3 regions of the Vagococcus sp. QWL-13 genome follow, and region 3 is predicted to be linked to each of the others. Evidence: predicted binding sites of a transcription regulator. Region 3 holds the regulator's gene; each other region holds the start of a gene.
What was found. Region 3 encodes CtsR, which represses protease genes until heat stress. Its sites were predicted from a motif close to TTGGTCAAAAAAGGTCAAANA; they were not measured.

Region 1 (10,044 bases), 1.1 Mb from region 3:
GAATTTGTTGCTGAATTTGTGGGGAAACACCGCTTTTATCTTAGCAGCGTGGAACGAGTCAAGGACGTAATGCGCAGTAAAGTCTTTAAAGTCAATGTAAATTCAGGTCTCGCCCAAAGTATCGCCTTGATGGAAAGTGAGCAGGTTTCGTCATTGCTGGTAGTAGACGATGAAGACCGCTTGCTAGGGTCTTTGGGTATTGAAGATATCATGAATAAAGTGCAGCCGGGGATTTCAGTGGTAGATTTACAGTTGAACAAGCTCCCGTCTATTCTGCCCGACGCGCCGGCAAAAGAAGCTTTTGACCTGATCACTGAACTGAATTTAGACGTTTTAGCAGTTGTAGACGAAGAAAACCATGTGTTGGGTGTCGTTACCAAAACAAGTATGGTCAAGTCTCTAGCACAAGTTGTTTGGGGAGGGAAACAAAATGACTAGTTTCTTTTCATTTTTATCCAGCAATAAAGAGATGATTTGGAAAGCATTGGGGGAGCATATCATGATCAGTCTGACGGCTGTGTTGCTCGGATTGGCGGTGGCGTTGCCCTCTGGTATTTTGCTCACGAGAAATAAAAAAATTGCAGCAGTTATTTTAGGGGTTTTTGGTGTGGTCAACACCATTCCCAGTTTAGTGCTTTTAGGGGTCGCCATGATTGTGCTCGGCCTGGGATTTGTTCCGGCCGTGGCAGTTTTGTTTTTATACTCGCTGTTGCCTATAATGCGCAATACCTACACAGGAATCCGTTCGATAAATCCGAAATATATCAAAACAGCATTAGGGATGGGAATGAACCGCCGCCAATTACTGATTAATGTTCAACTTCCTCTTGCTTTGCCCGCAATCATCACTGGCATACGCTTATCCAGCATTTATATTATCAGCTGGGCAACTCTTTCCGCCTTTATCGGTGCCGGCGGTTTAGGCGACCTGATCTGGTCAGGATTGCAAGCTTACAACTACGATATGATTTTTGCCGGCGCTTTGCCTGCTACCTTATTAGCCTTGTTGGTAAGTTTCTTACTGTCTGCGGCGGAAAACAAAGCTGTTCAGTTTAGCCGGGGCAGGAGAGGGGGGAAGACATGAATTTCTCAGCGATCGGAATTGCTCTCATGGAGCACTTGCAAATTGTTTTCACTGGTATTTTAGCTGGCTGTCTCGTTGGCATCCCAACTGGCTCTTTGTTGCGTGGACATAAAAAAATCGCAAAAATCGTTTTCGTAATTGTTGATATCATTCAGACGGTACCTACACTTGCCATGTTTACTTTTGTCATGCTGCTTTTTGGATTAAACAACTCTACTGTCATATTTTCTATTTTCTTATACTCTCTGTTTCCGATTGTCCGCAACACCTACACTGGTATCGTTGGCGTAGACCAGGGAGCTATTCGTGCCGGAAAAGGGATAGGCATGACGCAAATGCAAATATATTTCCGGGTGGAGCTGCCCCTTGCTTTCCCTGTCATCTTGTCGGGAATTCGTTTGGCGTTAGTTTCTGCTCTAGGTATTGCTACTACAGGAGTTTTGATAGGGGCAAGCGGTTTGGGCATGCCGATTTGGCGGGGGATACAAACGCGGAACATGATTATGATGCTATCTGGCGCTATACCGGTTTCTTTGCTGGCAGTATTATTTGATGTGCTGCTGTCAACGTTGGAAAAACGATTAAGTCGTTGATGACAAATGACTGTTTTTGTCAGGTTTACCCTTGAGGAGGAAGAAAAATGAAACCTATTAAAAAAGGACTGTTTTTAGGACTGATAGCCATGATTAGTATCATTTTATTCAGCAGCTGCGGCGGCAAAGAAGGAAAAGTGACGATTGCTTCAAAACAATTTACTGAGAATATCCTTTTGAGTGAAATGTATGCCCAGCTGATCGAAGCAAAAACAGAACTTAAAGTAGAGAGGAAACAAAATCTCGGCGGGACGTCCATTTGCTTTCCCGCAATGGAAAAAGGGGAAATAGATATCTATGTGGAATATTCAGGGACTGCTTATAACGAAATATTGAAACTGCCTGATAGCACAGGAATCAGCGCAGATGAAATTTATAATATTACTGTGAAAAAATTGAAAGACGACCATGAGATCACAATGTTTCAGCCTATCGGTATCAATAATACTTTTGCATTAGCTATGTTGAAGAGCAAAGCCGAAGAGATGGGCATCAAAAGTATGAGTGACTTGTCAGCACCTTCCGGGAGCTTGATATTCGGGGCTAATCATATTTTTTATACACGTGATGCAGACGGTTTTGACCCGATGATTGCCTTGTACGAGATGAATTTTAAAGAGGCGCTGAAAATGGACACGTCATTGTTGTACGATGCCATCGAACAAGAAAAAATAGATGTTATGGTAGTTTATGCAACAGATTCTTTACTGAAAAAATATGACATGGTTATCTTGGAAGACGACAAGGAACTTTTCCCGCCTTACCACGGTGCACCTATTTGCCGTGATCAAGTGCTTGAAGAAAATCCCGAATTGAAAGAAGTGTTAGACCTTTTAGAAGGCCGTATCAGTGATACTGAGATGCAAGAATTGGATTATGAAATAGATGTGGAAGGAAAAGAAGCAAAAGAAGTGGCTAAAAAGTTTCTGACCGACCAAGGACTCTTATAAAATTGTATGGGGAAAATGCCCCAACTTGTTAAGCAGCATAAATCTCCAGAATAAATAACGATGTTCTGGAGATTTTGTAATATAAATAAGAGAAAAAATCAAACAATCTCGTTGACAAATAAAAAAGAACGTCACATCGAAGCAGAAAAGGAAGCGAAAATTTCTGTTTCGATATGAGGTTCAGAGTCAGGATAAGAGTGAATCAAATGACTTTTTATGCGTGTGTAAAAGTCTATGTCTATATCTTAAATTGTTTTTGTAAGAAAATCAATAGTAATTGAGAAATATTCTCAATTAATTTTATTTTTGGTATTAACGCCAAAATTTTTTATGCTCTGCTTTGTCAACAATGTTGAAGTCAATCATTTTTTTGATCAATGTGTAGTCAATGTCTTGCACCCATTTAATCCTGATAATATTAGGAGTATGATCGTAGCCTGCTTCTTCGATTTCAGCGGCAAAATGATTAATCGTCACCGTTTCTGGAGAGATGGCAAAATGATTTTTGGAGAAACTAAAGCTGATGATAAAAGTGCCATGTGCGGTAAACATGGGCTGGTTCCATTTGATGACAGGAACCAATTCAGGAAACGACTGATGAATCCAAGAAAAAAGTTCGGTAATTTTTTCTCTGTGTGCTGGATGTTCAATCTGGCTGATAATCGTTTCAAACTCATTCATATAATTTCTCCTCCCTAAAAAGAATGATACTAAAGTAAAAAGAGATTGGGTCAGCAACGACAGTTCTGATTCGATGTGATTTTTCTTTAAATTTCTTTATAAACTTTAAGCCCCTGCTTCAATCCAAAATAAAATGCTCCAGATGTAATCAACAGCATAGGAATCGTAGTCAGAAGGTTTCTCGCAATTTGCTGGCCGTCCATATACCCGTCTTTATCAGGAAAAATCAGATAAGAAATTGCATGCCAAAAACTATTGAAATTGAACAAAAAAACGATGAATGAAATTATTGCCAATAACAACCAAAAAACAACCAAAAAATTTGTTTTTTTCATGTGAATCAACTCCTTCAATTTTTTCTATTATATCAAGCTCTGGGAAAACAAAACAGCGATATGTTTGGGAGAAATATTTTTTTGCAGTAACTTCAACATTTGAGTTAAAACTTAAAATTATATTATGTACGTTTGTTTTGACCATATTTGACCAAAAGAGTATACTAAAGTGGTCTAGAGATTTTAATGTCCTAATCCGCGATTGACAAAAAATTGACCAGCACTTTTCATCTAGATGATTTTTCATAACACCATGGAAAGTCAAGGTCAGTTTACGGCGGACATAAAATTAAACAGGAGGTAGCAATATGGCAGTAGAAAAAATGACAACCACAGTTCAAGAGGCCATCGCTGAAGCACAGCAAATTGCTATGCGGAGAAGAAATCAGGAAATCGATATTTCACATCTATGGAAAGCTTTAGTGCAGCCGGGAAATTTTGCCTATAATTTTTATAAAGATTCCGGCGTGGATTTAAATCGCTTTTCAAGTGAAATAGAGCAAGCCTTGGACCAGCTTTCTGTGGTGGAAGGCAATGTTCAGTATGGTCAAACGTTTAGTCAGAATTTGTTTTATCTTATTCAAGAAGCCGAGAAAATCCAAAGTGACTTTCATGATGATTATTTATCCACTGAGATTTTATTATTGGCACTTATGAAATTAAAAAACTATCGTTTGACAAAGTTTTTACTGACACAAAATATAACTTTTGATTCAATGAAAAAACAAATTGAAGAGATGCGGGGTGGAGAACGAGTGACTTCCCAAAATCAGGAGGAGCAGTATGAAGCTCTTGAAAAATACGGGATTGATTTAGTTAAACGGGTCCGAGAAGGGAAGCAGGATCCTGTTATCGGCAGGGATGAAGAAATCCGTAATGTCATCCGTATTTTATCACGAAAAACTAAAAATAATCCGGTACTGATTGGAGAACCTGGGGTAGGTAAAACAGCAATCATCGAAGGTTTGGCCCAGCGAATCGTCAGACGGGATGTGCCGGAAAACCTGAAAGATAAAACTATTTTTTCTTTGGATATGGGGGCACTGATCGCAGGAGCAAAATATCGTGGTGAATTTGAAGAACGTCTAAAGGCTGTATTGAAAGAAGTCAAAAAAAGCGACGGTCAAATTATTTTGTTTATCGACGAGATCCACAATATCGTCGGCGCAGGAAAAACAGAAGGCAGCATGGATGCCGGCAATTTGCTGAAACCGATGTTAGCTAGGGGCGAACTCCATTGTATCGGTGCGACGACCCTTGATGAGTATCGTGAGTATATGGAAAAGGACAAGGCACTGGAACGGCGGTTCCAACGAGTTTTAGTTCAAGAGCCGACCGTCGAAGACACCATCAGTATTTTGCGGGGGCTAAAGGAACGCTTTGAAATCCACCATGGAGTAAACATCAATGACAATGCTATTGTGGCGGCCGCTACCATGTCCAACCGTTACATTACCGACCGTTTTTTACCGGACAAAGCCATCGACTTGGTAGACGAAGCTTGTGCCTCTATCCGTGTGGAAATGAATTCTATGCCGACAGAGCTGGATCAGGTGACCCGACGGTTGATGCAGTTGGAAATCGAAGAAGCAGCATTAAAGAAGGAAACAGATGATGCTAGTAAGAAACGATTAGCTATTTTGCAGGAGGAGTTAGCCGAACTTCGGGAAGAAGCAAATGAGCTGAAAATGAAGTGGGAAACTGAAAAAGAAGAAGTCAATAAAATCAGCGAAAAACGCAGCGAACTTGAGACGGCACGTCGTCAGTTGGAAGAAGCAGAGAGCGATTATGATTTGGAAAAGGCTGCAGTATTACGTCATGGGACAGTGCCGCAACTGGAAAAAGAGTTAAAAGAGTTAGAAGGCAGAAACACTCAAATCAATGAACGTCTCATTCAGGAATCTGTCACGGAACATGAAATTGCCATGGTAGTCGAACGATTGACCGGTATTCCAGTTGCCCGTTTAGAAGAAGGAGAACGGGAAAAGATTTTACGATTGAACGAAACACTTCACAAACGTGTGATTGGACAAGATGAAGCTGTGGAAGCAGTGGCTGATGCCGTCATTCGTTCCCGGGCTGGATTGCAGGATCCTGACCGTCCTTTAGGTTCATTTCTATTTTTGGGACCTACAGGCGTAGGGAAAACAGAATTAGCCAAAGCGTTAGCAGAAAACTTGTTCGACTCTGAAGATCATATGGTGCGGATCGACATGAGCGAGTACATGGAAAAACACAGTGTCTCCCGTTTAGTCGGTGCCCCTCCGGGTTACATCGGCTACGAAGAAGGGGGACAATTGACGGAAGCAGTACGACGTATCCCTTATACTATCGTTCTTTTAGATGAAATCGAAAAAGCACATCCGGATGTATTCAATATTTTACTTCAGGTGCTGGATGACGGTCGCTTGACAGATAATAAAGGTCGCGTCGTTGATTTTAAAAATACTGTGTTAATCATGACAAGTAACCTAGGTTCACATATTCTCTTAGATGGTTTGACTCTTGAAGGAGAAATTTCTGAAGAGGCACAACGACAGGTGCAAGACTTGCTGCGCAGCCAGTTCAAGCCGGAATTTTTAAACCGGATTGACGATACGATTTTATTTAAACCGTTGACGCTGAATGATATGAAACGGATCATTGTGAAAATGACCAATGAACTAGGGGAAAAACTAGCAAATCAGGAAATGAAATTGGTGATTTCTGATGAAGCCGAGGAATGGATTGCTGAACGGGCTTATGAACCGGCATTTGGCGCGAGACCGCTGAAACGATTTCTAACGAAAGAAGTGGAAACGCCGTTGGCAAAAGAAATCGTAGCAGGTAAAGTTCAACCAAAACAACAAATAATAATTACCGTAGAAAATGACCGGTTAAGTTTCAACACTCAAGATTTAGAAACTGATTTTCAGATTGAACATTAATTCACATTATAACAGTTAATTAGGTTGCTCAGCTGCAGTTAACACGCTGCATTTGAGCAGCCTTTTTTTCAAAACCTTCGATACAGCCAATATTTAGAGAGGCTAATTATTATTAATGAGACCAAAATAATATTAATGTGTACCTTTTCACAATATTAGTGTTTTATTTTGGATAGTTTTTGCTATAATTAAAGAAAGGCACTAAAAGTGTTGAATTTTTTTATGTTCACGCTTTCTATAGTGAATGATTGATCAAAGAAGAAAGGAGGGATAAGAACAAATGAGTGTAACAGAAAAAGTATTTGATTTCATTGAAACGGAATCACAGTTCCAGGAATTTGAAGAATGTCTTGAAAATTTACAAGGTGTTCAAGGTGCACAAATGCCGGCATTGCAGGAAGCTCAAAGAATTTATGGCTATCTGCCGGTGGAAGTTTTAGAAAGAATATCCAAGAAATTAGATGTTCCTTTAGAAACACTTTACAGCACGGCTACGTTTTACTCTCAGTTTACTTTTGTGCCTAAGGGCAAGTATACCATCAGCGTGTGTATGGGAACTGCCTGCTATGTTAAAGGGGCCGGGGATATTTTAGATTCTTATGCAACAAGTCTGAACATAAAACCCGGGGAAACCACACCAGACCGTAAGTTCACATTGGAATCCGTTCGTTGTATCGGAGCATGTGGATTGGCACCAGTCATCACGGTCAATGAAGAGGTGTACGGCCGATTAACAAAGAAAAAAGGCGATAAAGTATTGGTTACTTATCAAAATCAAGAGTAACGCAAATACTAGACATAGTTGGCCGAAACTTTTGATTTAAAAGAGTCAGGAGCAGAAATATGAAAAATTGGAGTGAATTAAAAGAGCTTCGAGAAAGTTATCGCCAAAATGTTGCGATTCGTCTCGAAGACGGTACAGAATCAGATTTACAGTATGAAAAAGAAATTCTGGTCTGTGCAGGTACTGGATGTATCTCTTCCAAAAGTGGAGATGTCATTCAAAATTTAAAAGATGAACTTGAAAAACATGGTTTAGCGGATAAGGTGAGAATCGTTTCTACGGGCTGTTTTGGTTTATGTGCTCAGGGACCTATTGCCATTGTTTATCCAGAGGGAGTATTTTACCATCTCGTAAAACCAAAAGATGCTAAAAAAATTGTCGAACAGCATTTAATTGACGGGAAACCCGTAGAAAAATTGCTTTACCATGACCATAAAACTAAAGAAGTTATTAATAAGTTATTGGATACACCGTTTTATCATAAGCAAAAAAGACTTGCTCTACGAAATTGCGGTCGGATTGATCCTGAGAAGATCGAAGAATACATTGCTTTTGACGGCTATCAGGCATTGGCAAAAGTTGTGAGCGAATACACCGCTGATGATGTATTAAACGATTTGAAAGAATCAGGCCTAAAGGGACGTGGTGGTGCTGGATTCCCGACCTTTATGAAATGGTCTTTTGCAAAAGAGAGTCCTTCTGATCAAAAATACATTATCTGTAATGCTGACGAAGGGGACCCGGGAGCATTTATGGATCGTTCCGTTTTAGAGGGAGACCCTCATGCAGTTATTGAGGCGATGGCGATTGCGGGATATACCATTGGTGCAAATCAAGGATATGTCTATGTGAGAGCAGAGTATCCGATTGCGGTTAAACGTCTGCGAATCGGTATCGAGCAAGCAAAAGCAAATGGATTTTTAGGAAAAAATATTTTGGGCAGCGGTTTTGACTTTGATTTAGATTTGAAATTAGGTGCAGGGGCATTTGTGTGTGGTGAAGAAACTGCGCTGTTAGAAAGTATCGAAGGGCATCGAGGGGAACCTCGTCCTCGTCCGCCGTTCCCTGCTGTTAAGGGTTTGTTTGGAAAACCGACCGTTGTTAATAACGTGGAAACTTACGCTAACATTCCGCAAATCATTCTTAAAGGTCCAAAATGGTTTACCGAAATGGGAACTGAGAAATCCAAAGGAACAAAAGTATTTGCTTTGGGCGGAAATATTGTGAATACAGGTCTTGTTGAAGTACCTATGGGAACCACATTAAGAGAAATCGTTGAGGAAATCGGAGGAGGTATTCCTGACGGCAAGCAGTTTAAAGCTGCCCAGACCGGTGGACCTTCCGGAGGATGTATCCCGGTGGAACACTACGATGTCCCAATCGATTATGATAATCTGACTGAAATCGGCTCCATGATGGGGTCAGGCGGACTTATCGTTATGGACGAAGCAAACTGTATGGTGGACATTGCTAAATTCTTCCTGGAATTTACAGTAGAAGAAAGTTGCGGTAAGTGTGTGCCTTGTCGGATTGGAACCAAACGACTGCTGGAAATTTTAGAAAAAATCACCATGGGTAAAGCAACTATGGAAGACTTGGATAAAATGGAAGAGCTGTGTCTCCATATTCAGGAAAATTCTCTTTGCGGTTTAGGTCAGACAGCACCTAACCCAGTGCTTTCCACTTATCATTACTTTAAAGATGAATACATCGCCCATGTTATGGAACGGCGTTGTCCAGCCGGTGTTTGTAAGAACTTGATCACCTATGAAATTGATGAAGTTGCTTGTACCGGATGTACCGCCTGTGCCAGAAGATGTCCAGTGGATGCTATCAGCGGAAGTGTCAAAGAGCCTCATTATATTGATCAGTCTCTTTGTATCAAATGTGGTCAATGTCTGGAAGCTTGTCGTTTCCATGCAGTCAATGTGGGTTAGGGGGTGAGACTTGTGAAAGAAATTATGATAACTATTAATGGAAAAGTGTGTACAGCTCCAGAAGGATCGACAATTCTTGAAGCAGCGAGAATCAATAATATCGAAATCCCTACTTTGTGTTTTCTAAAAGAAATCAATGAAATAGGTGCTTGCCGGATGTGTGTGGTCGAAGTGGAAGGAATGAAAAACCTTGTCACTGCTTGCGTCTATCCGATTAGAGAAGGGATGGATATTACCACTAATTCCAAGAAAGTATTTAAATCGAGAAAAATTAATTTAGAGTTGATTCTTTCGACTCATGAAAGAAAATGTTTGTCTTGTATCAGAAGCGGAAATTGCGAGCTGCAGAAGTTATGTAAAGAGTTCAGCGTTGATGATGAAGATTATTACAACGGTGAAAACATGCAGTATGATTTTGATGATACTTCTGTTCACATGTATCGTAATGATAATAAATGTATTCTTTGTAAACGTTGTGTCGCCGCTTGTTCTGTTTGGCAAGATATCGGTGTCATCGGAGCGAATGACCGGGGCTTCAGAACCCATATCGGCAGTGCTTATGAAAAGAGTCTGGGAGATGTGGCATGTATTTCTTGTGGTCAGTGTATCGTTGTCTGTCCGACAGGCGCGATTGCTGAGAAAGACCAAACCAAGGAAGTCTGGGAAGCTTTGGATGATCCGACTAAACACGTGATTGTTCAAACTGCTCCTTCAACTCGTGTGACCTTGGGAGAAGCTTTTGGTATCCCTATC
Region 2 (10,044 bases), 550 kb from region 3:
ATTGAGCAAGTGTTTCACGATTGCTGCTCCCATGACACCTGTTCCAATAAATCCCACTCTTTTAGTCACTGGCTCGGCCTCCCTAAATTTTCCTTTATTATATCATATAAAAAAACAGACATCATTCACTGCTGTCTCAAATCCGATCATGCAGAGAATCATATCTGTCATTTATTTTCATCCTTTGACCGCTTTACAAAAAAACTTTTAGGCGCCATAATCTTCAACTGGTGAGGCAAACTGATACTCGCTTTAATCTCAACCATAAGCAGATGGTATTTTTTAGCTATTTCATAAAAGCCCAACACATTTTCAGCAAAGCGCTCGCTGGATATTTCTATTATTTTGGCCTCATAAGTCTCCCGACGAAGGGGCTGCTGTTCACTGCAAAAATGAATCAATGCTTCTGGAAAGTCCTGATCCTCCCTGAAAGTCCTTCCCAACTCATCTGAAGATAATAATTGCTTTAAATAATCGTTCTCTTTTGCTACAACTTTTGTACCGGCGGCTAAAGCCTCAATGAAAGTCAACCCCTGAGATTCAGAAGAAGAAGCTGAAACAAAAAAGTCTGCCGTCTGATAAAAATCTCTCACTTTATCATTGGGGACTTCCCCAATGAATTTGACTGCGTGGTCCAGAGAAAGTGCTGCAACCAACTCTTCCAGCTTTTCCTTATACGGACCATTCCCCACGACCATCAATTTTGTTTCCGGCATCACTTCCAAAATTTTGGGCAGTCCCTTGATGATTCCTTGAATATTTTTCTCATAAGAAATCCGGCTCAGAGATAACAGCAACAAATCATTTTCGCCCATACTGATTTGCGCCCTGACATCAGTCTCAGGCAATAAAGTTTCTTTAGCATAAAACTTATTTACCTCGATGCCGGTGGGAATTACTCTTAAAGGTGCTCTGACGCCATATTCTTGCATTTTTTTAACGACTCGCTGACTTGGACAGATGATGCCGCTCAGCCCCCGTGAAAAAGCCAGCGTAGCTTGTTTCACATGACTGGGTCTTATCAGCTTCCCTTTGGCGATGTAGTGCAGGTATTCTTCATACATCGTATGATAAGTGTGCACGACCGGTATATTCAATTTTTTCCCGATATACTTCCCTAACCATCCTACGCCGAACTCCGTGTGTGTATGTATGATATCCAAATGATGGTGTTTCACCCACTCATAAGCATCACTCATACCGCTGATTAAAATGCGGCGTTCTTTAAATGAAATAAAGGGTATACTGGGCAATCGGACAATCATTGGATCTTCATCTATTGCTTGAGGATCCGTCGTCGTAAAGATAATTACTTCGTGTCCCAATTTCTCAAGTTCAATTTTTAAAGTTTTAATAGAAGTCGCCACACCACTCACTTGGGGAAAGTAAGTGTCTGTAAACAAGCCTATTTTCATGAATTCTCCTCCAAATCAACTCAACCCTAACTAACATTGATGTGCTGTTTTAGAGTTTTCCGAGATTATTTTTTCTTCCAACACAGATGTGTATATTTTTTTCAACTCTTCCCCGATTTTTTTCATGCTCCTGTTTTCTACTATTTCATAGGCGGCATGACACAAATCCGGCTTTTCCCCTTCTACGATTTGCTGTAAAAGTTCAGCAAACTCCTCATTATTGTTGCCCATATAACAATTAACGTCCTTCTCCAACCAGCCTTCATAGACCGGTATTTCCCGTACTAATAATTTTTGATGACTGGCGATTGCTTCCAAAACCACAATCCCCTCCGTCTCCTCATAAGATGGGAAAAAGAACAGGTCACTGCCTGAATAGGCGCCTTCGATAATTTCTCCTCTGATGTAGCCTGGAAACTCAACATTTTCCGGGTGATCCTCTTTGACAATTTTACGGATGTGGGCCGGTATCGACATCAAGGGTACATGTCCAAACCAGATAAAGCGGTATTCCGGAAATAATTTTGCGATGTCGATAAAATCTATAATTCCTTTTCGTTCGAAGAACAATCCCACACAAATGATTATTTTTTCCCCATCTTTGATATTAAAATAATTGCGAAAAGCTGTTTCTTTTTCCTCGCTTTTTTTGTACCTGTCCAAATCAATGCCATTAGAAACCGCTGAAATAGGAACTGTCAGGCCATAACTTTTTAAAAGTTCTTTGGAATAATCTGTCGGTGTTACCAAATGATCTGCTTGAGAATATAAACTGATCAAATATTTTTTTACCAATGGCGACAATTGATTGGAACCAACAAACGAGTTCCTGAAGTCTTCCTCTGTCGAATGGGCGTGATAAACGATTTTTTTTCCTGCTTTTTTGGCTTTCTGCACCATTGACCTGCTCTTCAATCCATAAGTATTGATATGTATCACATCATAATCAGTGCAATGATGGTCTGTCGTATAGTCGACACCGACTGCCGACAATGCTTTTTTTTGATGTTCCAAAGCCCGGCCGATGCCTGATTTCCCCAGTGCCTTCTCCCCTTCAAAGTATAACAGTACTTTCATAACACTTCTCCCGTCTACCAAATATTTTTTAAATTGAAACTATTTGGTTGTTAATTCCACTATAGCATAAAAAATCAATTCTAAAATCAAACTATAGTCTGAGAGTTGATACATAAAAATTATATCATACTCCTGTAGATTCTTACCATAAAGTCTACATGGCATCGAAAGAACAGTAATTAGCTGTTATTTGAAAAAGACAAACGTTGATATCACAACGTTCGTCTTAGCTATAAAAGTTATTTATACCGGCATTTTTTATAAACCGCCAGATATAATCCGAGTACGATAACCACATGTATCAGCAGGATAAATATCCTTACTAAAAAAACGAGGATGATTAGAATTGATGATATCATTTAACGAAGAGCAAAAAAAAATCAACATAGCAGGAACTGACAAACCACTGACAGCACTCCAGTTTGAAAAAAACAAAAAAACTACCTAAGCAACTCGCTCAGGTAGTTTTCTGACTTCGTTAATCTATTCGGTCTTAATCAACATTAGTTGACAACAAACCAATAAATTTTATTTTACGTATTCTTGCACTAGAGCAACAACTTCATCAGCAGTGTCACAATCATTGATCGCTTTATCAGCTAATTCAGCCATTTTGCTTGTGTCAAGACGTTTCATCAAGCTGCGTGTTTTCAATATGCTTGTGGCACTCATGGAGAACTCATCTAAACCTAGTCCCATCAATAATGGCACAGCTGTTTGATCTCCAGCCATCTCCCCGCACATACCGGCCCATTTGCCTTCTGCATGAGCAGAGTCAATGACATGTTTCAACAAACGCAGAATTGACGGGTTGTATGGTTGATACAAATAAGATACCCGTTCATTCATACGGTCTGCTGCCATTGTGTATTGGATAAGGTCGTTCGTCCCCACACTGAAAAAGTCAACTTCTTTAGCAAATTTATCAGCAATAACTGCCGCTGCTGGAATTTCGATCATGATACCCACTTGAATATCATCAGCCACTGCGACACCTTCGTCGATCAGTTTAGCTTTTTCTTCTCCCAAAATTGCTTTTGCACTGCGGAACTCCACTAAAGTTGCTACCATCGGGAACATGATGCGCAATTTTCCATAAACAGATGCTCTTAGTAAAGCACGCAACTGTGTTCTGAAAATATCATCTTCCACCAATGAAATCCGAAGCGCACGGTAACCTAGAAACGGGTTCATTTCGTGAGGCAATGGCAAGTAAGGCAATTCTTTATCCCCGCCAATATCCATCGTACGAACAACTACTGGTTTGCCGTTCATTCCTTCAAGCACTGCTTTATAGGCTTCAAACTGCGCATCTTCTGTTGGAAGTTCAGAAGAATCCATATAAAGAAATTCTGTCCGGTATAATCCGACACCTTCAGCACCGTTGTTGTTGACACCTTCTAAGTCTTTTGGCGTTCCGATGTTTGCAGCCAATTCTAAATGTTTGCCGTCTGCAGTAACTGTTGCTGCATCCTTCAATTTATCCCATTCAGCTTTTAGCTTTGCAAACTCTTCGCCGGTTTTCTTAACTTTTGCAATTTCATCTTCTGCAGGATGAACGATTACTTCTCCAGCTATGCCGTCCACAGCGAGCATGTCGCCGTCTTTTACCATCTTGGTAATCGACTTAGTCCCAACAATTGCCGGGATTTCTAAAGAACGGGCCATGATTGCCGAGTGAGAAGTTCTACCGCCGATGTTTGTGACAAATGCTTTAACGTATCGACGATCCAACTGAGCAGTATCACTCGGAGTCAGGTCGTGTGCAATCACAACGACTTCCTCATTAATCATCGAAGGGTTAGGCAATTTGACATTCAACAAGTGACTCAACACCCGTTTCGTCACGTCTTTGATATCCGCTGCACGTTCCTGCATGTAAGGATTGTCTTCCATTGCTTCAAACATGCCGATAAACATGTCTGTCACTTCTTTTAATGCAGACTCTGCGTTCACTTTGTTATCTGTGATATTGGACTCGATCGCACCTGTCATTTCAGGGTCGGAAAGAACCATTAAGTGAGCGTCAAAGACTTGAGCTTCTGCTTCTCCAAGAGTTTCAGCAGCTTTGTCACGAATTTTTTGAATTTCTTCTGTAGACGTTGCCAAAGCTTGTTCCAAACGAGCGATTTCTCCCTGGGAGTCCTCCACTATGCGTTTGTCAAAGGAAAGATCAGGTTCTATCAGTAAATACGCCTTTGCAATTGCAACGCCGTCGCTAGCAGCAATTCCTTTTAGCATCTCTGACATTATTCTGATAATCCTTCCTTCTTCATTGTATCGACAATACCAGCCATAGCTTCTGCTTCGTCAGCACCTTCAACAGAAATCGTTACGTCAGCTCCTTGACCAACGCCCAAGGACATTACTCCCATGATTGATTTCAAGTTAACTGATTTGCCTTTATACTCCAGATTGATATCTGAATTAAATTTGCTAGCAGTCTGTACTAGTAAAGTAGCTGGGCGAGCATGAATCCCTGTGTCTGCAATGATGTGAAAATCTTTTTTTTCCATAATTGATCCGTCTCCTTTAGATGAAGATATTTTTTTATTTTAGGGCTTATTTTTAAAAACGAGAAACATCGTGATACGAAAAAAAAAGCCCCCTCATTTGTTTAGATTACCATCTTTTATGCTTACTTACAACTTTTTTATTTATTTATCGATAGTTTCACCCGTTTTTGCACATTTGATATCTAACTTCTCCGCCCAACCCTGCTTCCCCCTCTATTTTTTTCCTTTCAGGGTGTGCCAGATAAGCATCGCGAAAAAGCATAAATTCTTCTTTTGATACGATTAATTCTGTGATTTCCCCCGTAATCAGCTGATTAATTTTCAGCGTATATGGATTTTCGAGCATTCCCACTCACCTTGCCTTAGCTATTATTTTTTCAACAATTAAAATGCCTATTTCTTGAAAGTTTACTATTTAATGATATAATACTATTAAAGGTCAGACAAGGTCAATATCCTGTTTGGCTATTCATTTTGAAGGATGTGAAAAAGAATGCTTTGTCAAAACTGTAAACAAAACGAAGCTACAATCCATTTTACTGTTTATAATGGTCATGAAACGCAAAAAGTTTACCTTTGCCAGAACTGCTACCGCGAATTGAACGCCAAATATAGAGGAACCATGAATCCAAATATGTCGAAAGATCCTTACGGGTTCAGTTCCATCGAGGATTGGTACCGCTCATTGTCTCAACAAGGGCAATCACCAAACCAGTTCGGACAGACCCCTCCTACTCAAAGCGGGCGCGGAGGTATGCCCCCACAAGGTCCCGGTCAGCAAAGAGGAGGTTCTTTGTTGGAAGAATACGGTGTGAATCTCACTGAGGAAGCAAGACAAGGCCGGATCGATCCTGTCATCGGAAGAGATAGCGAAATTACACGGGTCATTGAAATATTGAATAGAAGAACAAAGAATAATCCTGTTTTGATTGGAGAGGCCGGTGTAGGAAAAACTGCTGTAGTAGAAGGTCTCGCTCAAAAAATCGTCAATGGGGAAGTTCCGCAAAAACTTTTAGATAAGGAAGTCATCCAGCTGGACGTTGTTTCCCTTGTTCAAGGCACCGGCATTCGAGGTCAATTTGAAGAACGGATGCAAAAGCTCATGACAGAAGTTCAATCCAACAAGAAAATCATCTTGTTCATTGACGAAGTCCACGAAATCGTGGGAGCCGGCAGTGCTGGCGACGGAAGTATGGATGCAGGAAATATTTTGAAACCAGCATTGGCCCGTGGGGAATTACAAATGGTCAGCGCCACTACTCTGAACGAATACCGGGTCATTGAAAAAGATGCTGCTCTGGAACGCCGGCTGCAGCCTGTTCAAGTTGATGAACCCACACAGGAAGAAACCCTCGCCATTTTGAGAGGGATTCAAAAACGTTACGAAGACTATCATCATGTGACTTATACTGATGAAGCCATCGAAAGTGCAGTTTCTCTGTCCAGCCGTTATATTCAGGACCGCTTCTTGCCGGACAAAGCCATCGACTTGCTGGATGAGTCTGGTTCCAAGAAAAACTTGACGATTCAAGCTGTTGATCCTGAATTGTTGGAAACACGTTTAAAAAATGCGATTGAACAAAAAGAAATTGCTTCTAACGAAGAAGATTATGAAAAAGCGGCTTACTACCGTGACCAAATCGCCACTTTAGAAAAATTGAAAGACAATCAGGTCGCAGATAAAGACATGCCGGTGGTCACTGAAAAAGACATGGAAGCAATCGTTGAACAAAAAACTGGAATCCCAGTTGGAGATTTGAAAGCCAAGGAACAAAATCAATTGAAATACTTGGCTGACGAATTGCAAAAGAAGGTCATTGGCCAAGATGAAGCCATTGATAAAGTTGCCAAAGCAATCCGACGCAATCGGATTGGATTAAATAAGAAAAACCGCCCGATCGGGTCATTCTTATTTGTCGGACCAACAGGTGTAGGGAAAACGGAATTGGCAAGACAGTTGGCTTTTGAAATGTTTGGTTCCAGCGAAACAATGATTCGTTTGGATATGAGTGAATACATGGAAAAACACAGCGTCTCCAAACTGATAGGCTCCCCTCCCGGTTATGTAGGATACGAAGAGGCCGGACAGTTGACCGAAAAGGTGCGGCGCTCTCCATATAGTCTGGTTCTGCTGGACGAAATTGAAAAAGCTCACCCGGACGTGATGCATATGTTCCTGCAAATTCTCGAAGACGGACGTCTGACAGATGCTCAGGGTCGGACAGTCAGCTTCAAGGATACTCTAGTCATCATGACCAGTAATGCAGGTACAGGTACTACTGAGGCTAATGTGGGATTCGGTGCGATCCGAGAAGGAACGACTCAATCAGTGTTAGGACAATTAAGTAATTACTTCAAACCTGAATTTTTAAACCGTTTCGACGGAATCGTTGAATTCAAGCCGCTATCAAAAGAAAACTTGCTGAAAATCGTCGACTTGATGATAAATGAAGTCAATGAAATGCTGGAAGACCAAAAATTACATATCGAGGTGCCGGCAAATGTGAAAGAAAAGCTGGTTGATCTGGGATACAACCCTGAAATGGGGGCACGTCCACTTCGCCGTGTCATCCAAGAACAACTGGAAGATAATTTGGCCAGCTTCTATCTCGATCATCCGGGAACAACGGATTTTGAAGCTTACCTTGATGAAAATGGAACAATTAAAGTTCATGCGAAAGTAGCAGAAAAAATGGAAATGAAAGAGACTCAATCCTAGGATTGAGTCTTTTTTTGTCTCTCAAAAGAATAACAGTTTAAGTAAGCTGTTTCGAAAATAAACTGAATACTTAGCAAGATGGGACTTCCGCTGAAATAAACGGCGTTGTAAAACGAAAGTCTTTTTAGATACACTTACACTTTCTGTTTCATTTTTTTTAAAAAAGAGGTACAATTAAGGTAATAAATTATGCTCTGATGGGAGGTAAGAAGATGAAACTAATCGATGTCACCAACAGTTATCCCCAACTTGTCACCAGTCAACTGGAAAATACTGACAGTCATCTGGTAAGAGTTTATACTGTTGGAAAAACCAACGTAATATATAGTGAGGCGCCCACCCATAATGAAATTGTCATCCAAAATAAAAACCGCAAAGTCAAAGACAGTGAAATCACTTTTGTTTTAGACAAATTGCTCCCGAAACACCAAGGCATTTCCCAGTTGGATCACATTCGAACGAATCATCTCGTTGAGATTTCCATTCCTGTGGGGTCGGAAAGTTAACCTGCACTTATTCAAAGACTGAACCCAGTGAAAACATGACAACTTGTTCTCTAAAAAACAGTAAGCAAACATGAATTGTCTGCTCTGCTTGTTTGGGGAGCAATTGTTTACGTTACACATAATCACTGTTATCAGTCTTATTTTTTGATTTATTACTTCTTTCTTGTTTACATGAAACAAGATTTTTTTATTGCTCAAAAAAAACTTCCTGTACCGCATGGCTGACGGCAATCTTCACATGCTCGTAAGTCAATCCTCCCTGCACATACAAACGATACGGCGGACGAATTGGTCCATCCGAAGTCAATTCCAAGCTGCCTCCTTGAATAAAGGTGCCCGCAGCCATGATCACATCATCTTCGTATCCAGGCATATAAGCGGGGATTGGAGACACGTGTGCATCCACAGGAGAATATTTTTGAATAGCTTGGCAAAATTTCACCATTTTTTCTTGGTCTTCCAACTCGATCATCTGAATTAAGTCCGTCCGCTCATCAGACCATTTGGGAGTAGAATGGACATCGAACTCTTCCAGCAGGGCAGCAGTGAATATTGCTCCTTGAATAGCCTGACTGACTGCATGAGGGGCCAAGAAAAAGCCTTGGAACATCTCATGACCGCTATAGATCATCGCACCTGCTTCTTTCCCCACACCGGGTGTGGTCAGCCGATAAGCACATTTTTCGATCAGCTCTTTACGCCCCACGATGTAACCGCCAGTTTTGGCAATACCGCCCCCAGGATTTTTTATCAATGAGCCGGCCATCAAATCAACCCCTACCTCAGTTGGTTCAATAGTTTCCGCAAATTCACCGTAACAATTATCAACAAATATGATTGCTTTGGGAAAATGCCGATTGACAAAATCAACCATCTCCCGAATTTCTTCCACAGTGAATGAAGGTCGCTGATCGTAGCCCCGTGAACGCTGGATAGCCACGACTTTAGTCTTCTCAGAAACTGTTTCCAACACTCCGTCAAAGTCGACACTTCCGTTTTCCTTCAAATCCACCTCATTATAAGATATATCATATTCCTTGAAGGAACCGATACCGTCCCCGTTGATACCGATGACTTCAAGTAATGTGTCATAAGGGGTGCCGGTGATATACACCAACTCATCCCCTGGGCGCAACACTCCAAACAGGGCCGTAGCAATCGCGTGGGTGCCTGAAATGATTTGCGGCCTCACGATGCCGTCTTCTGCACCGAAAACATCGGCATACACAGCTTCTAAAACATCCCTTCCCATATCGTCATAACCATAACCAGTTGACATGGCAAAATGACTTTCTGAAACTTGATGACGTCTGAAGGCGGCTAACACTTTGGCCTGATTAGTCAAGGCGATTTCCTGAATCTCTTTTCTTTTCTCCTCTATTTTTTTTTCAGCCAATACTATTTTTTGGCGTAGTTCATCATTTAAAGATTGATTCCAACTCATTGATTATCTCCGATCCATTTAGAATGTTTTGGCGCATAGCCAGTGACCCGATACACTTCTTTCTGCTCATCAAACATTTGTGAAGTGACCAGGGTATGTTTGCCTAATTCATGAATTTTTTTCCCATCCTCCGGGCCAAAGGTTAATTGATACGGTGAAAATATTTTTTTCACTTCTTCAATGATGGCCTGCTCCAATACTTTTTCACTGTCCGGTTCAAGAGCTGACAGCTGACAATTTGGAAAAAGGGTAGGGGCAAATTCGTGGGAAGCGACCAAATCCATTTTATTATACACGGTCAGCACAGGAATGGTTTCCATCTCCAACTCCTGCAGCAGAGACATCACCGTTTTTTCCTGAAGATGCC
Region 3 (10,044 bases):
TCCCTTGACTTTGTTTTTACTGTTGTGTGTATTGGCCCCAATCGGCGAAGAAATTATTTTCCGCTATTGTGTAATTAACAGTTTTGGAGATGTGGCTGACCCTAACCAAAAAGGCGGGCAATTTATCGGCCTGCTCGTCAGTGCTGCCCTCTTTAGTCTGCCCCATGTTCCAGAATCATTCGTTGTGTTTCTGACTTATGCTGCCATGGGACTTGTCATTGGTTTAGTTTATCTCAAATCACAACGATTGGAAGTAGCAATAATGCTACATTTTATCAATAATCTTTTGCCGTTTCTTGTTATGGTATTCACTCCAGAACTGCTATGAACAATAAGTAAGCATAAAATAGTTGTTTTCTAAAATTTTATGTTACCATTAAATATACAAAGACTATCAGCAAGGATGTGTTTAGTATGGAAAAGAAAACAATTGGTATCTTAGTAGGAAGTCTGAGAAAAGGGTCCTTTAGTAAAAAGATTGCTCATTCACTGGCAGAACTTTTTCCAGAGGAGTTTACCACAGAGTTTATCGAAATCGGCAACTTGGAATGGTACGATCAGGACTTGGACGATGAAAACCGCCCGACAGAAAACTGGACAGCTTTTCGTAACAAATTGAAAAACATTGATGCTTTTATTTTTGTCACTCCAGAATACAACCGTTCCGTGCCCGGTGCTTTGAAAAACGCCTTAGACGTAGGCTCTCGCCCTTATGGTTCAAGCGTTTGGGACGGCAAGCCGGCCTTTGTAGTAAGCTCATCCACAGGTGCTATCAGCGGCTTCGGTGCCAACCACCATTTACGTCAATCACTTGTCTTCCTAAATATGCCGACAATGCAGCAACCTGAAGCATACATTGCCTATTCAAATAAATTGTATGACGAAAACGATGCTCTTGTTAACCAAGGCACACAAGATTTCTTCCAGTTGTTGGTCAATAGTTTTGTTGACTGGATTGGAAAATTTAATTAGTCGCAGTGATAAGAGCATGACCTGTAAGTAGGTTTCATAGCTGAAATAGAGACCTTTAAAAATTAACCCCCCATGTCATCATTATTTTGAAAAAATGATGTCATGGGGGGTTCTTTATTTTGGGACTTTTGAGTCAGTCTCTTGCTTTTTTATTTCTTTATTTCATCAGACATTTTTCTTATCGCATGGTCACAAATTCTTCTGCCCCTGTGGGATGGATTGCTACGGTTTGGTCGAAATCTTTTTTGGTCGCACCCATTTTTATCGCTACGGCAAACCCTTGCAGCATCTCATCAACACCGATTCCAATGCCATGCAAACCAATGATTTTTTCTTCACTGCCTAAACAAACCAACTTCATTGTCGCTTTGATTTTTCTTTTCTGCAAGGCATAAAACATCGGGTTGAACTGACTGCGATAAATTTTTATTTCATCTTTCCCATATTTTGCCAGTGCTTCCTCTTCCGTCAAGCCGATTGTCGCAATTGGCGGATGGGTAAAAATAACGGTAGGGATATTGGTGTAGTCCAGATACTCTTCCTCTTTCCCGTTAAACAATCGTTCTGACAAGCGCCGTCCTGCTGCGATAGCTACAGGAGTCAAGTCCACTTTGCCAATCAAATCTCCTACGGCATAAATTCCTTTTTGTGTGGTATTCTGATACTTATCCACCTTCACAAAGCCGTCTTCATCGGTAACCACAGAGGTCTTTTCCAAACCTAGGTTTTCAATGTTAGGTTTGCGCCCCACTGCCCAAATCAATCGGTCTGTCTCAATCTTTTCGCCGCTTTCAAAACGAATGACCAAACTGTCATCCTCTTGCTTAACAACTTTCTCAGGTATCGAATGAGAATGCAGATGAATCCCTTCTTGTTCGTAAATCGCCATCATCTCTCTAACGATTTCTTCGTCGAAAGAACGTAGTGGGCGGTCGTAACGAAACGCTAGATGGACCTCAACGCCCAAACCATGGAGCAATCCCGCCAGCTCTACCGAAACATAACCCGCTCCAGCAATCACAACCTTTTCAGGAAGATCTTCCCAGTCAAAAAAGCCATCCGAATCAACCCCGTGTTCTGCTCCCGGGATATCAGGAAACTCGGTATGATTACCGGTAGCCAACAAAATATGAGGGGCAGTAAAGGTTTGACCGTTGACTTCAATTGTCTTCTCATCAACAAATTTAGCAAAGCCCTTCAGCACTGTGACGTTATTGTGTGCCAATCCTTTATCATAATGCCCATGCAAACGCTCGATGTATGCTTGACGATTTTTTACAAGCTGTTTGAAATCCGTTGCTTTCAACTCCACATCCAAACCGTAACTTTCCGCATCAAGTAAAATGTTTTCCCGAAGCGTGGACGCCTCCCAAAGAACTTTTTTGGGGACACATCCCACATTGACACACGTCCCGCCAATTTTATTTGCTTCAATCAGGAGAACCTTAGCGCCATACATCCCCGCCCGGTTGGCCGATGCAATCCCGCCGCTTCCCCCGCCTATTACTATATAATCGTAGGTTGCCATGATCCTAAATTCCTTTCTATTCTGAACATATAAACGTTAACACTCCTTTAAATTATACAGAAAGTCATAAACAGATTGCAATACATCTGACCATGATCTTTAAAATCTCCATAAATATCCATCTTTTCTTTCAAAAGAAAAAAGAAGACAACGAATATTGTGTCTTCTAAGAATCAGATTGACTAAGAGGGTCAACTGCCAAAACTACTTTTTCTTGCGGAGCATATCCCCAACGCTGACAGGTTGTGCAACGGGCATGGTCAACACCATCATCGGATTTGGTGCCCTGTCGATGGCCTCTCCCTCATCGTTCCACATCACGTCAACTTTTTGCTCAAAATGATGGAAACCGGGGCCGTAAAACTCGATTTCATCTCCCACGCTAAAGTGATTACGCTGCCGGATAGTTGCGATTTTTGTTTCTTCGTCATAGGAAAGAACTTCTCCGATAAAACTGTATGAGGGGATTTTACGCCGTGCACCAAATAGTTGCTCATTTTCACTTGGCGTTCCAAAATAAAAGCCGGTAGACAGCTCCCGCTGAGCCACTTTCCACAACTCATCGATCCACTCTTGTTTACAAGTATAGTTTTCCGGATCTTCCATGTAACTATTTACAGCAGCTTTGTACACATTGGCCACTGTGGAAACATAATGAATAGACTTCATCCGCCCCTCGATTTTAAAACTATCCACACCGTTTTCTATCAGCTGGGGGATATATTCAATCATAGACATATCGACGGCACTCATAGAGAAAGGTTCTGTCGTGTCAAAATCATCCACTAGGGAGTGTCTCTCACCGGAAAAAGGCATGTCATACAAATCATACTTCCAACGGCAAGACTGACAGCAGCCCCCGCGATTTGCGTCTCTTTTCGCCATATGATTAGATAATGTGCAGCGCCCGGAGTAGGATATACACATGGCTCCGTGGATAAAGGCTTCTATTTCAACATCTGTATGCTCACGAATCGTTTTGATTTCGTCCATGGAAACTTCACGGGCCAGTACCACCCGCTCCAGTCCTTCATTTTTCCAAAACTCTAAGGTTTCAAAGTTAGTGGCAGAAGACTGGGTGGACAAATGGATGGGCAGTCCCGGAGCATCTGTCGCACATATCTCTATCAATGCAGGGTCAGAAATGATGACCGCATTGATGCCTATATCTCTCAACCGCCGGAAAAATTCTCCTGCCCCTTCTTCATCGTGTTCGTGCGTTACCATATTTGCGGCCACATAAACCTTTGCTTGATGCTTCTTAGCAAAAGCCACTCCTTCAGACATTTCATCAAAAGAAAAATTGCCCGCCCGGCTGCGCAGACCGTAAGCATCTCCGCCGATATACACTGCATCTGCCCCGTAGTGAATCGCTGTTTTTAATTTCTCAAGCGTTCCTGCCGGTGCCAATACCTCGGGACGCTTCAATTGCTTTTTGACTATTTCCATGCTTATTTCACCTCTTCCGGATCCATCAAAAAGAATCCTGTGTCAAGCTCCCGGTTTTCAGGATGTAAAGAACAGACATTGCTGCTTAATTCTTTAGCCAGACTCTCATCCCATCGTCCCTGCTCAAGAGCCTCTCTAGCTTTGACAAACTGCTTAGCGATTTCCACAAAATTATCACTCGGTGTGTAAAGACCGTCCAGCTTCCAATGTAGAAAATTCAACTCCGCCAGTTTACCCAGCTGCTCCATCAGATTAAGATCATTATTCGCAAAAATATGCGTGCCGTGTTCATCTTCATAAATGGAATAATGTGTCTCAGTTTTTTTCGGTTCAGATAAAAACAAGTCTCTTTCCCTCGTCGTATCCTTAGGTCCTGCTTCAACAAAATTAAAATAATTTTCTAAAAGAGGGCGCTTGGACTGATGGATGCAAGTGGCACCATAGACTAGTATTTCCCCAAACCCCAATAATTTATTTTTCATCTCTTTAAGCTCCAGATAGGGAACTTCTCTGGCAACAACTGAGCCGATTGCCCCACGCCGATACCAAAAATTCATTTGTCGGGCACTTGTCACCATCGTATGTCCATCATATATAAAAGGCAGACGGAACTTGTCCCGTCTGATGACGTGGACCACTCCCGCATCCCCTACCGCGACAGCATCTACTTTGATTTCTTCCAAAAATTTCAAATACGCCGGCAGCTGCTTCATTTTTTCCGGATGCATCAAACCATTGACTGCTACGGTGACTTTTTTGCCAAACCGGTGCGAAAGTTCAGTCAACGCCTGCTGTTCCTCCAACGAAAAATTATATGGTAATCTCAGACCAAATGTTTTGCCGCCAAAATAAAGGGTGTCCACTCCAGCTTCCAAAAGTTTCTCGGCCTGCGAGAGGGATGCCACTGTAGCGGTAATATTAATCTTCATCCTTAAATTTCTCCCCTCAATAATCATTGCTATACTATCACAAGTTTCATGAAAAACCAAGACGTTTTCATTACTGACACCAGCAAAAAACTGTTATATTTAAGAATACAATCACTTAAATATAACAGTTCTATCCCGCATTCTCTGGAACTTGTGCTTTTACTGACTACACTGGCAAAATTTTATCCGGTGCAGGGGTTTTCACACTAACTGTGATCTTGCCTTTCGTAGCGCCAATAGTTACTTTATCCCCAGTAGCAATCTTTCCGGACAACAACTCTTCGCTGAGTTTGTCCTCAATCTCTTTTTGCAGAGCCCGTTTCAACGGACGTGCACCGTACTCAGGGTCGAAACCAACTTTACCAATCACATCCAATGCTTTTGATGTGATTTTCAACTCAATGTCCTGCTCTGCTAAACGTTCAATCACAGAACGGGACATGATTTTCACGATTTCACGCAATTCCTCTTTGACCAAAGAACGGAAAACGATTGTTTCATCCACTCTATTCAAGAATTCCGGACGGAAAGCTTTTTTCAGTTCTTCCATGATTTTATCTTGCATTGCTTTATGGTCCTGAGTGATATCAAGCACATTAAAACCAACCGAGATATCCTCTTTTAAAGCAGTCGCCCCAACATTGGATGTCATGATTAAAATAGTATTTTTAAAGTCTACTTGGCGTCCTTTGGCATCAGTCAAATGACCGTCATCCAGCACTTGCAGCAAGACGTTGAAAATATCCGGATGAGCTTTTTCTACCTCATCAAAAAGAATGACCGAATATGGTTTTTGACGGATTTTTTCAGTCAATTGACCGCCTTCATCATAACCCACATAGCCTGGCGGTGAACCAATCAGGCGGCTGGTGGTGTGTTTTTCCATATATTCTGACATATCAACCCGGACTAACGCATCCTCTGAACCAAACATGGCTTCCGCCAACGCTTTGGCCAATTCTGTTTTCCCAACTCCCGTAGGACCTAAGAACATAAAGGAACCGATAGGACGTTTCGGATCTTTCAATCCACTTCTCGCACGGCGAATCGCACGGGAAACAGCTTCCACTGCTTCTTCTTGTCCGACCACACGTTGGTGCAAAACTTTTTCCAAATTAAGCAAACGTTCGCTTTCTTTCTTCTCCAACTGCTGTAAAGGAATCCCTGTCCATTGAGACACGACTTCTTCGATATCCATGACTGTCACCGAACGCTCGTAACTGTTTTTTTCTGCCTGCATTTGGTCATATTTCAAAAGTTTTTCTTGCTGACGCTTTTCCTGTTTTCTCAAACCAGAAGCTGATTCAAAATTTTGTTCCAAGATAGCCGCTTCTTTGGCTTCTTGGAGTTCTTCCAGCTTGCTCATCAAAGCCACTCTCGGAGAAACCTTGTCAGAATCACTTAATCTTACTTTAGCTGCACTTTCATCAATCAAATCAATCGCTTTATCCGGCAACTGGCGGGAAGTGATGTAACGAACGGATAAATTCACTGCCTCTTCTAGCGCTTCATCGGTAATATTCACCTTGTGATGTTCTTCGTATTTTGGACGAATCCCTTTTAAAATCTCCACAGTATCCTCTGCTGACGGTTCATCCACCTGAACTTTTGCAAAACGCCGCTCCAACGCGGAATCCTTCTCAATATATTTTTGATATTCATCCAAAGTTGTGGCGCCGACTGTCTGTAATTCACCACGAGCTAAGGCTGGTTTCAGAATATTCGATGCGTCGATCGCCCCTTCAGCGCCTCCTGCACCAATCAAAGTATGGAGCTCGTCAATAAATAAAATCACGTTGCCGTCTTGATAAATTTCCTCTACAACTTTTTTCATGCGGTCTTCAAACTCGCCTCGGTATTTAGTTCCGGCGACTACCGAGCCCATGTCCAGCATCATCAGACGTTTGGCAGACATTTCCTCCGGCACAGAACCTTCGACGATTTTTTGCGCCAGACTTTCAGCAATGGCTGTTTTCCCAACACCGGGCTCCCCAACCAAAACGGGATTATTTTTAGTTCTGCGGCTCAATATTTGAATCAGGCGTTTCACTTCATTTTGACGGCCAACCACAGGATCCATTTTTTTAGCTTTCGCCAAGGCCGTTAAATCACGAGCCAATGAATCCAAAACAGGGGTGCTGCTGTCTTCCATCGAATTTGCTTCCCGTGTATTAGGTCTGCGGTTGCCTGTTTTCATTCCTTTGCCCTCAGTCAATCCCATTTTTTTAAGGACCATCTGTCTGGTTTTAGCCAAGTCCAATCCGAAATTTCTTAAAATTCGTGAGGCTAAAATTTCATCATCTCTCAAAATCCCTAATAAAATATGTTCCGTCCCCACTTGGGGGGAACGAAGTCTCTTAGCTTCGTCTTGGGAAAAAGCCAAGATTTGTCTCGTTCTAGGGGAATACGGCAAATAAGGGATGACCTGTCTTTTTCTCATGGTGCCATACCCAGTTAAATTGGCGATTTCGTCACGCAAATCTGCTTCCTGCACGTCAAATTGACGTAATATTTTACCTGCCACGCCATCCTGCTCGATTACCAGCCCCAGCAATAAATGCTCAGAGCCCACCGACTGATGACGAAAGTTTTTTGCTTCTTCTTGAGCAATCAGTAATACTTTTTTTGCTTTTTCTGTAAATGTCCGCTCCATATTCTTACCTCTTTTCTTCATAACGAAGACGATCCAACAGCGCTTTTATTATAGCAGCCCTGACATTATCTTCACTCGGATTTTGCTTGCCGATTGCTTCATAGCTGATAATTGATACCAGCAATTCAGCTTCTCTTTTGCTTATGATATCATAATTATACAATTGCTGTAGAACGGCAACGCCATCCTTATACGTTAATTGTGTACCGATGTTTTTTTGTAAATAGGACAAGACTTCATCATGAGAACTTAATTCCACACGTTGAATGCGGATATACCCTCCGCCGCCCCGCTTGCTTTCTACGGTATAGCCCTGAGCCAAAGTAAACCGCGTATTAATCACATAGTTGATTTGAGACGGCACACAACTGAACAAATCTGCCATTTCTGAGCGGCGGATTTCAATAATTTCTTCTTCTGTTTCATTTAAAATTGATTTGAGATACTGTTCAATCAAATCCGACATACTTTGATGACTCATGTGTATTCACCTTGCTTTTTGACTATATTTGACCTTACTTAGTATTATACAAAACTTGCTGTTAAAGGGAAAGAAGTTTGATTGTAAAAAAAAAGTCCCCAACAACTCTTTCTTTAAAACAGGAGTTAATATCGATATAAAAATCTGCCTCCCGGACTTTCAATAAACAAGAAGGTCATCGTTAAAAAGCAAAGAGTCGATAATTATTCAGTGAACGCTATTGACAGGGAAGAATTTCGATGCTAAAATATCATACAATTTAGTAAATCAAACCGTTGATGCGGAGATAACGGCAATGATGCCTTTACAGAGAACCTGTGGTGCTGAGAGTCAGGTAAGAAACACGTTGTCAAATGGACCGCTGAGGGTGCAGTCAAATGGGAATTCCCAAAGTATTCTGCAACGTGTGGGCATACGTCAATTGCCAGGGATATGTCAGTATCCTGCTAAGCGCACGGAACATACCGTGAATCAAGGTGGCACCGCGAATAATATCGTACAACATTTGTACTTATTCGTCCTTGACAGAGTAGATATTTCTGTCAAGGGCGTTTTTTGTTTACATGAACTCCTTTGACATGAAATATAAGTCAAAGGAGTTTTTCTATTTTAGGAGGTTAATGCAATGTTATTTACCAAACGCTGGTGGCGCCCCTGCGCCTAGAAAAGAAATTACATCAAGAATAACGTATCAAATCAACACTAACCTAAACTTTATCTATATTGGAGGAAAATAAAATGAAATTTAACGAAATTGAATTCAACACCTACTTTAAAAACTATCCCGATGCCAACGGCTATTTTGGCAAATACGGCGGTTCCTACATTCCGCCTGAATTGCAGAACGCTATGGATGAAATCAATGATGCCTATCAAACGATATGTAAATCCTCAAAATTTATCAATGAACTGCGCCGCATTCGCAAAGAGTTTCAGGGAAGACCTACTCCTATTTCCTATTTGGAAAGATTGTCCGGAAAACTCGGAAATGTTCAACTTTATGTGAAGCGTGAAGATTTAAACCATACTGGCGCACACAAACTCAATCACTGTATGGGCGAGGCATTGCTTGCTAAATATATGGGCAAGAAGAAAATCATCGCTGAAACCGGTGCTGGTCAGCACGGTGTAGCCCTTGCAACTGCTGCTGCATACTTTGGCTTGGAATGCGACATCTATATGGGATCAGTAGACATCAAAAAACAGGCACCCAACGTTGCCAGAATGAAAATCTTAGGTGCCAAGGTTGTAGAAGTGACAGAGGGACTGGCAACTTTAAAGGAGGCTGTGGATGCTGCTTTTACAGCTTACCTCCAAGACTATAAAGATGCCATTTATTGTATCGGCTCAGTTGTCGGCCCCCATCCCTTCCCGATGATGGTGCGTGACTTCCAGAGTGTGGTAGGTATCGAGGCAAGGGAACAGTTCCTTGAAATGACGGGTGAGCTTCCTGATGCCATCGTTGCCTGTGTGGGAGGAGGCTCTAATTCCATGGGTCTATTCTCCGGTTTCCTGAACGATCCCGTTGATATTTACGGTGTGGAACCTCTGGGCAAAGGAAGCAAGTTGGGCGACCATGCTGCCAGTCTTACTTATGGTGAAGAGGGTATCATGCATGGTTTCAACAGCATTATGCTGAAAGATGAACATGGCGAACCTGCACCTGTATATTCAGTTGCCTCCGGTCTGGATTATCCTTCCAGCGGCCCTGAACATGCCTTCTTGCACGATCTCGGCAGAGTAAAATATGAGGCGATTACCGATGATGAAACTATTGACGCCTTCTTTGAGCTTTCCCGAATGGAAGGGATTATCCCGGCTATTGAAAGCTCCCATGCTGTTGCCTACGGAATGAAACTTGCCAAGACTATGGGCAAAGGCTCTGTTCTTATCAACCTCTCTGGAAGAGGGGACAAAGACATGGATTATATCATTGAAAAATATGGTACTCGGTAAATCAGAAAGCGGTAAGGAGAACTATTTGAAAAAATTCAAAAAAACCTCTGCAAACCATATGGTTTGCAGAGGTTTT

Region 1: a site for CtsR is predicted at 3,778-3,798, ahead of clpB (ATP-dependent chaperone ClpB). Genes of this name have one in related genera too.
Region 2: a site for CtsR is predicted at 5,444-5,464, ahead of AC4PHI_RS11125 (ATP-dependent Clp protease ATP-binding subunit). Genes of this name have one in related genera too.

What each region holds. Positions count from the first base shown of each region.
Region 1 covers NZ_CM178746.1:1,798,495-1,808,538, reverse strand. The annotation lists gene AC4PHI_RS08375 (betaine/proline/choline family ABC transporter ATP-binding protein) at 1-438, shown strand, start outside; gene AC4PHI_RS08370 (ABC transporter permease) at 431-1,084, shown strand; gene AC4PHI_RS08365 (ABC transporter permease) at 1,081-1,677, shown strand; gene AC4PHI_RS08360 (ABC transporter substrate-binding protein) at 1,725-2,627, shown strand; gene AC4PHI_RS08355 (iron chaperone) at 2,940-3,308, opposite strand; gene AC4PHI_RS08350 (hypothetical protein) at 3,395-3,643, opposite strand; gene clpB (ATP-dependent chaperone ClpB) at 3,952-6,570, shown strand; gene AC4PHI_RS08340 (NADH-quinone oxidoreductase subunit NuoE family protein) at 6,851-7,354, shown strand; gene AC4PHI_RS08335 (NADH-ubiquinone oxidoreductase-F iron-sulfur binding region domain-containing protein) at 7,414-9,291, shown strand; gene AC4PHI_RS08330 (NADH-dependent [FeFe] hydrogenase, group A6) at 9,304-10,044, shown strand, end outside.
Region 2 covers NZ_CM178746.1:2,367,945-2,377,988, forward strand. The annotation lists partial or broken gene AC4PHI_RS11095 (NAD(P)-dependent oxidoreductase) at 1-78, opposite strand, end outside; gene AC4PHI_RS11100 (glycosyltransferase) at 168-1,415, opposite strand; gene AC4PHI_RS11105 (LTA glycolipid anchor biosynthesis glycosyltransferase, IagA/BgsA family) at 1,446-2,492, opposite strand; gene ptsP (phosphoenolpyruvate--protein phosphotransferase) at 3,021-4,742, opposite strand; gene AC4PHI_RS11115 (phosphocarrier protein HPr) at 4,742-5,008, opposite strand; gene ykzS (protein YkzS) at 5,166-5,354, opposite strand; gene AC4PHI_RS11125 (ATP-dependent Clp protease ATP-binding subunit) at 5,502-7,727, shown strand; gene AC4PHI_RS11130 (DUF1827 family protein) at 7,940-8,233, shown strand; gene AC4PHI_RS11135 (methionine gamma-lyase family protein) at 8,421-9,677, opposite strand; gene hflX (GTPase HflX) at 9,674-10,044, opposite strand, start outside.
Region 3 covers NZ_CM178746.1:85,004-95,047, reverse strand. The annotation lists gene AC4PHI_RS00465 (CPBP family intramembrane glutamic endopeptidase) at 1-328, shown strand, start outside; gene AC4PHI_RS00460 (NADPH-dependent FMN reductase) at 415-972, shown strand; gene gor (glutathione-disulfide reductase) at 1,151-2,500, opposite strand; gene AC4PHI_RS00450 (peptidase U32 family protein) at 2,705-3,949, opposite strand; gene AC4PHI_RS00445 (peptidase U32 family protein) at 3,952-4,878, opposite strand; gene AC4PHI_RS00440 (ATP-dependent Clp protease ATP-binding subunit) at 5,045-7,531, opposite strand; gene AC4PHI_RS00435 (CtsR family transcriptional regulator) at 7,536-8,012, opposite strand; gene AC4PHI_RS00430 (hypothetical protein) at 8,308-8,589, shown strand; gene trpB (tryptophan synthase subunit beta) at 8,751-9,968, shown strand.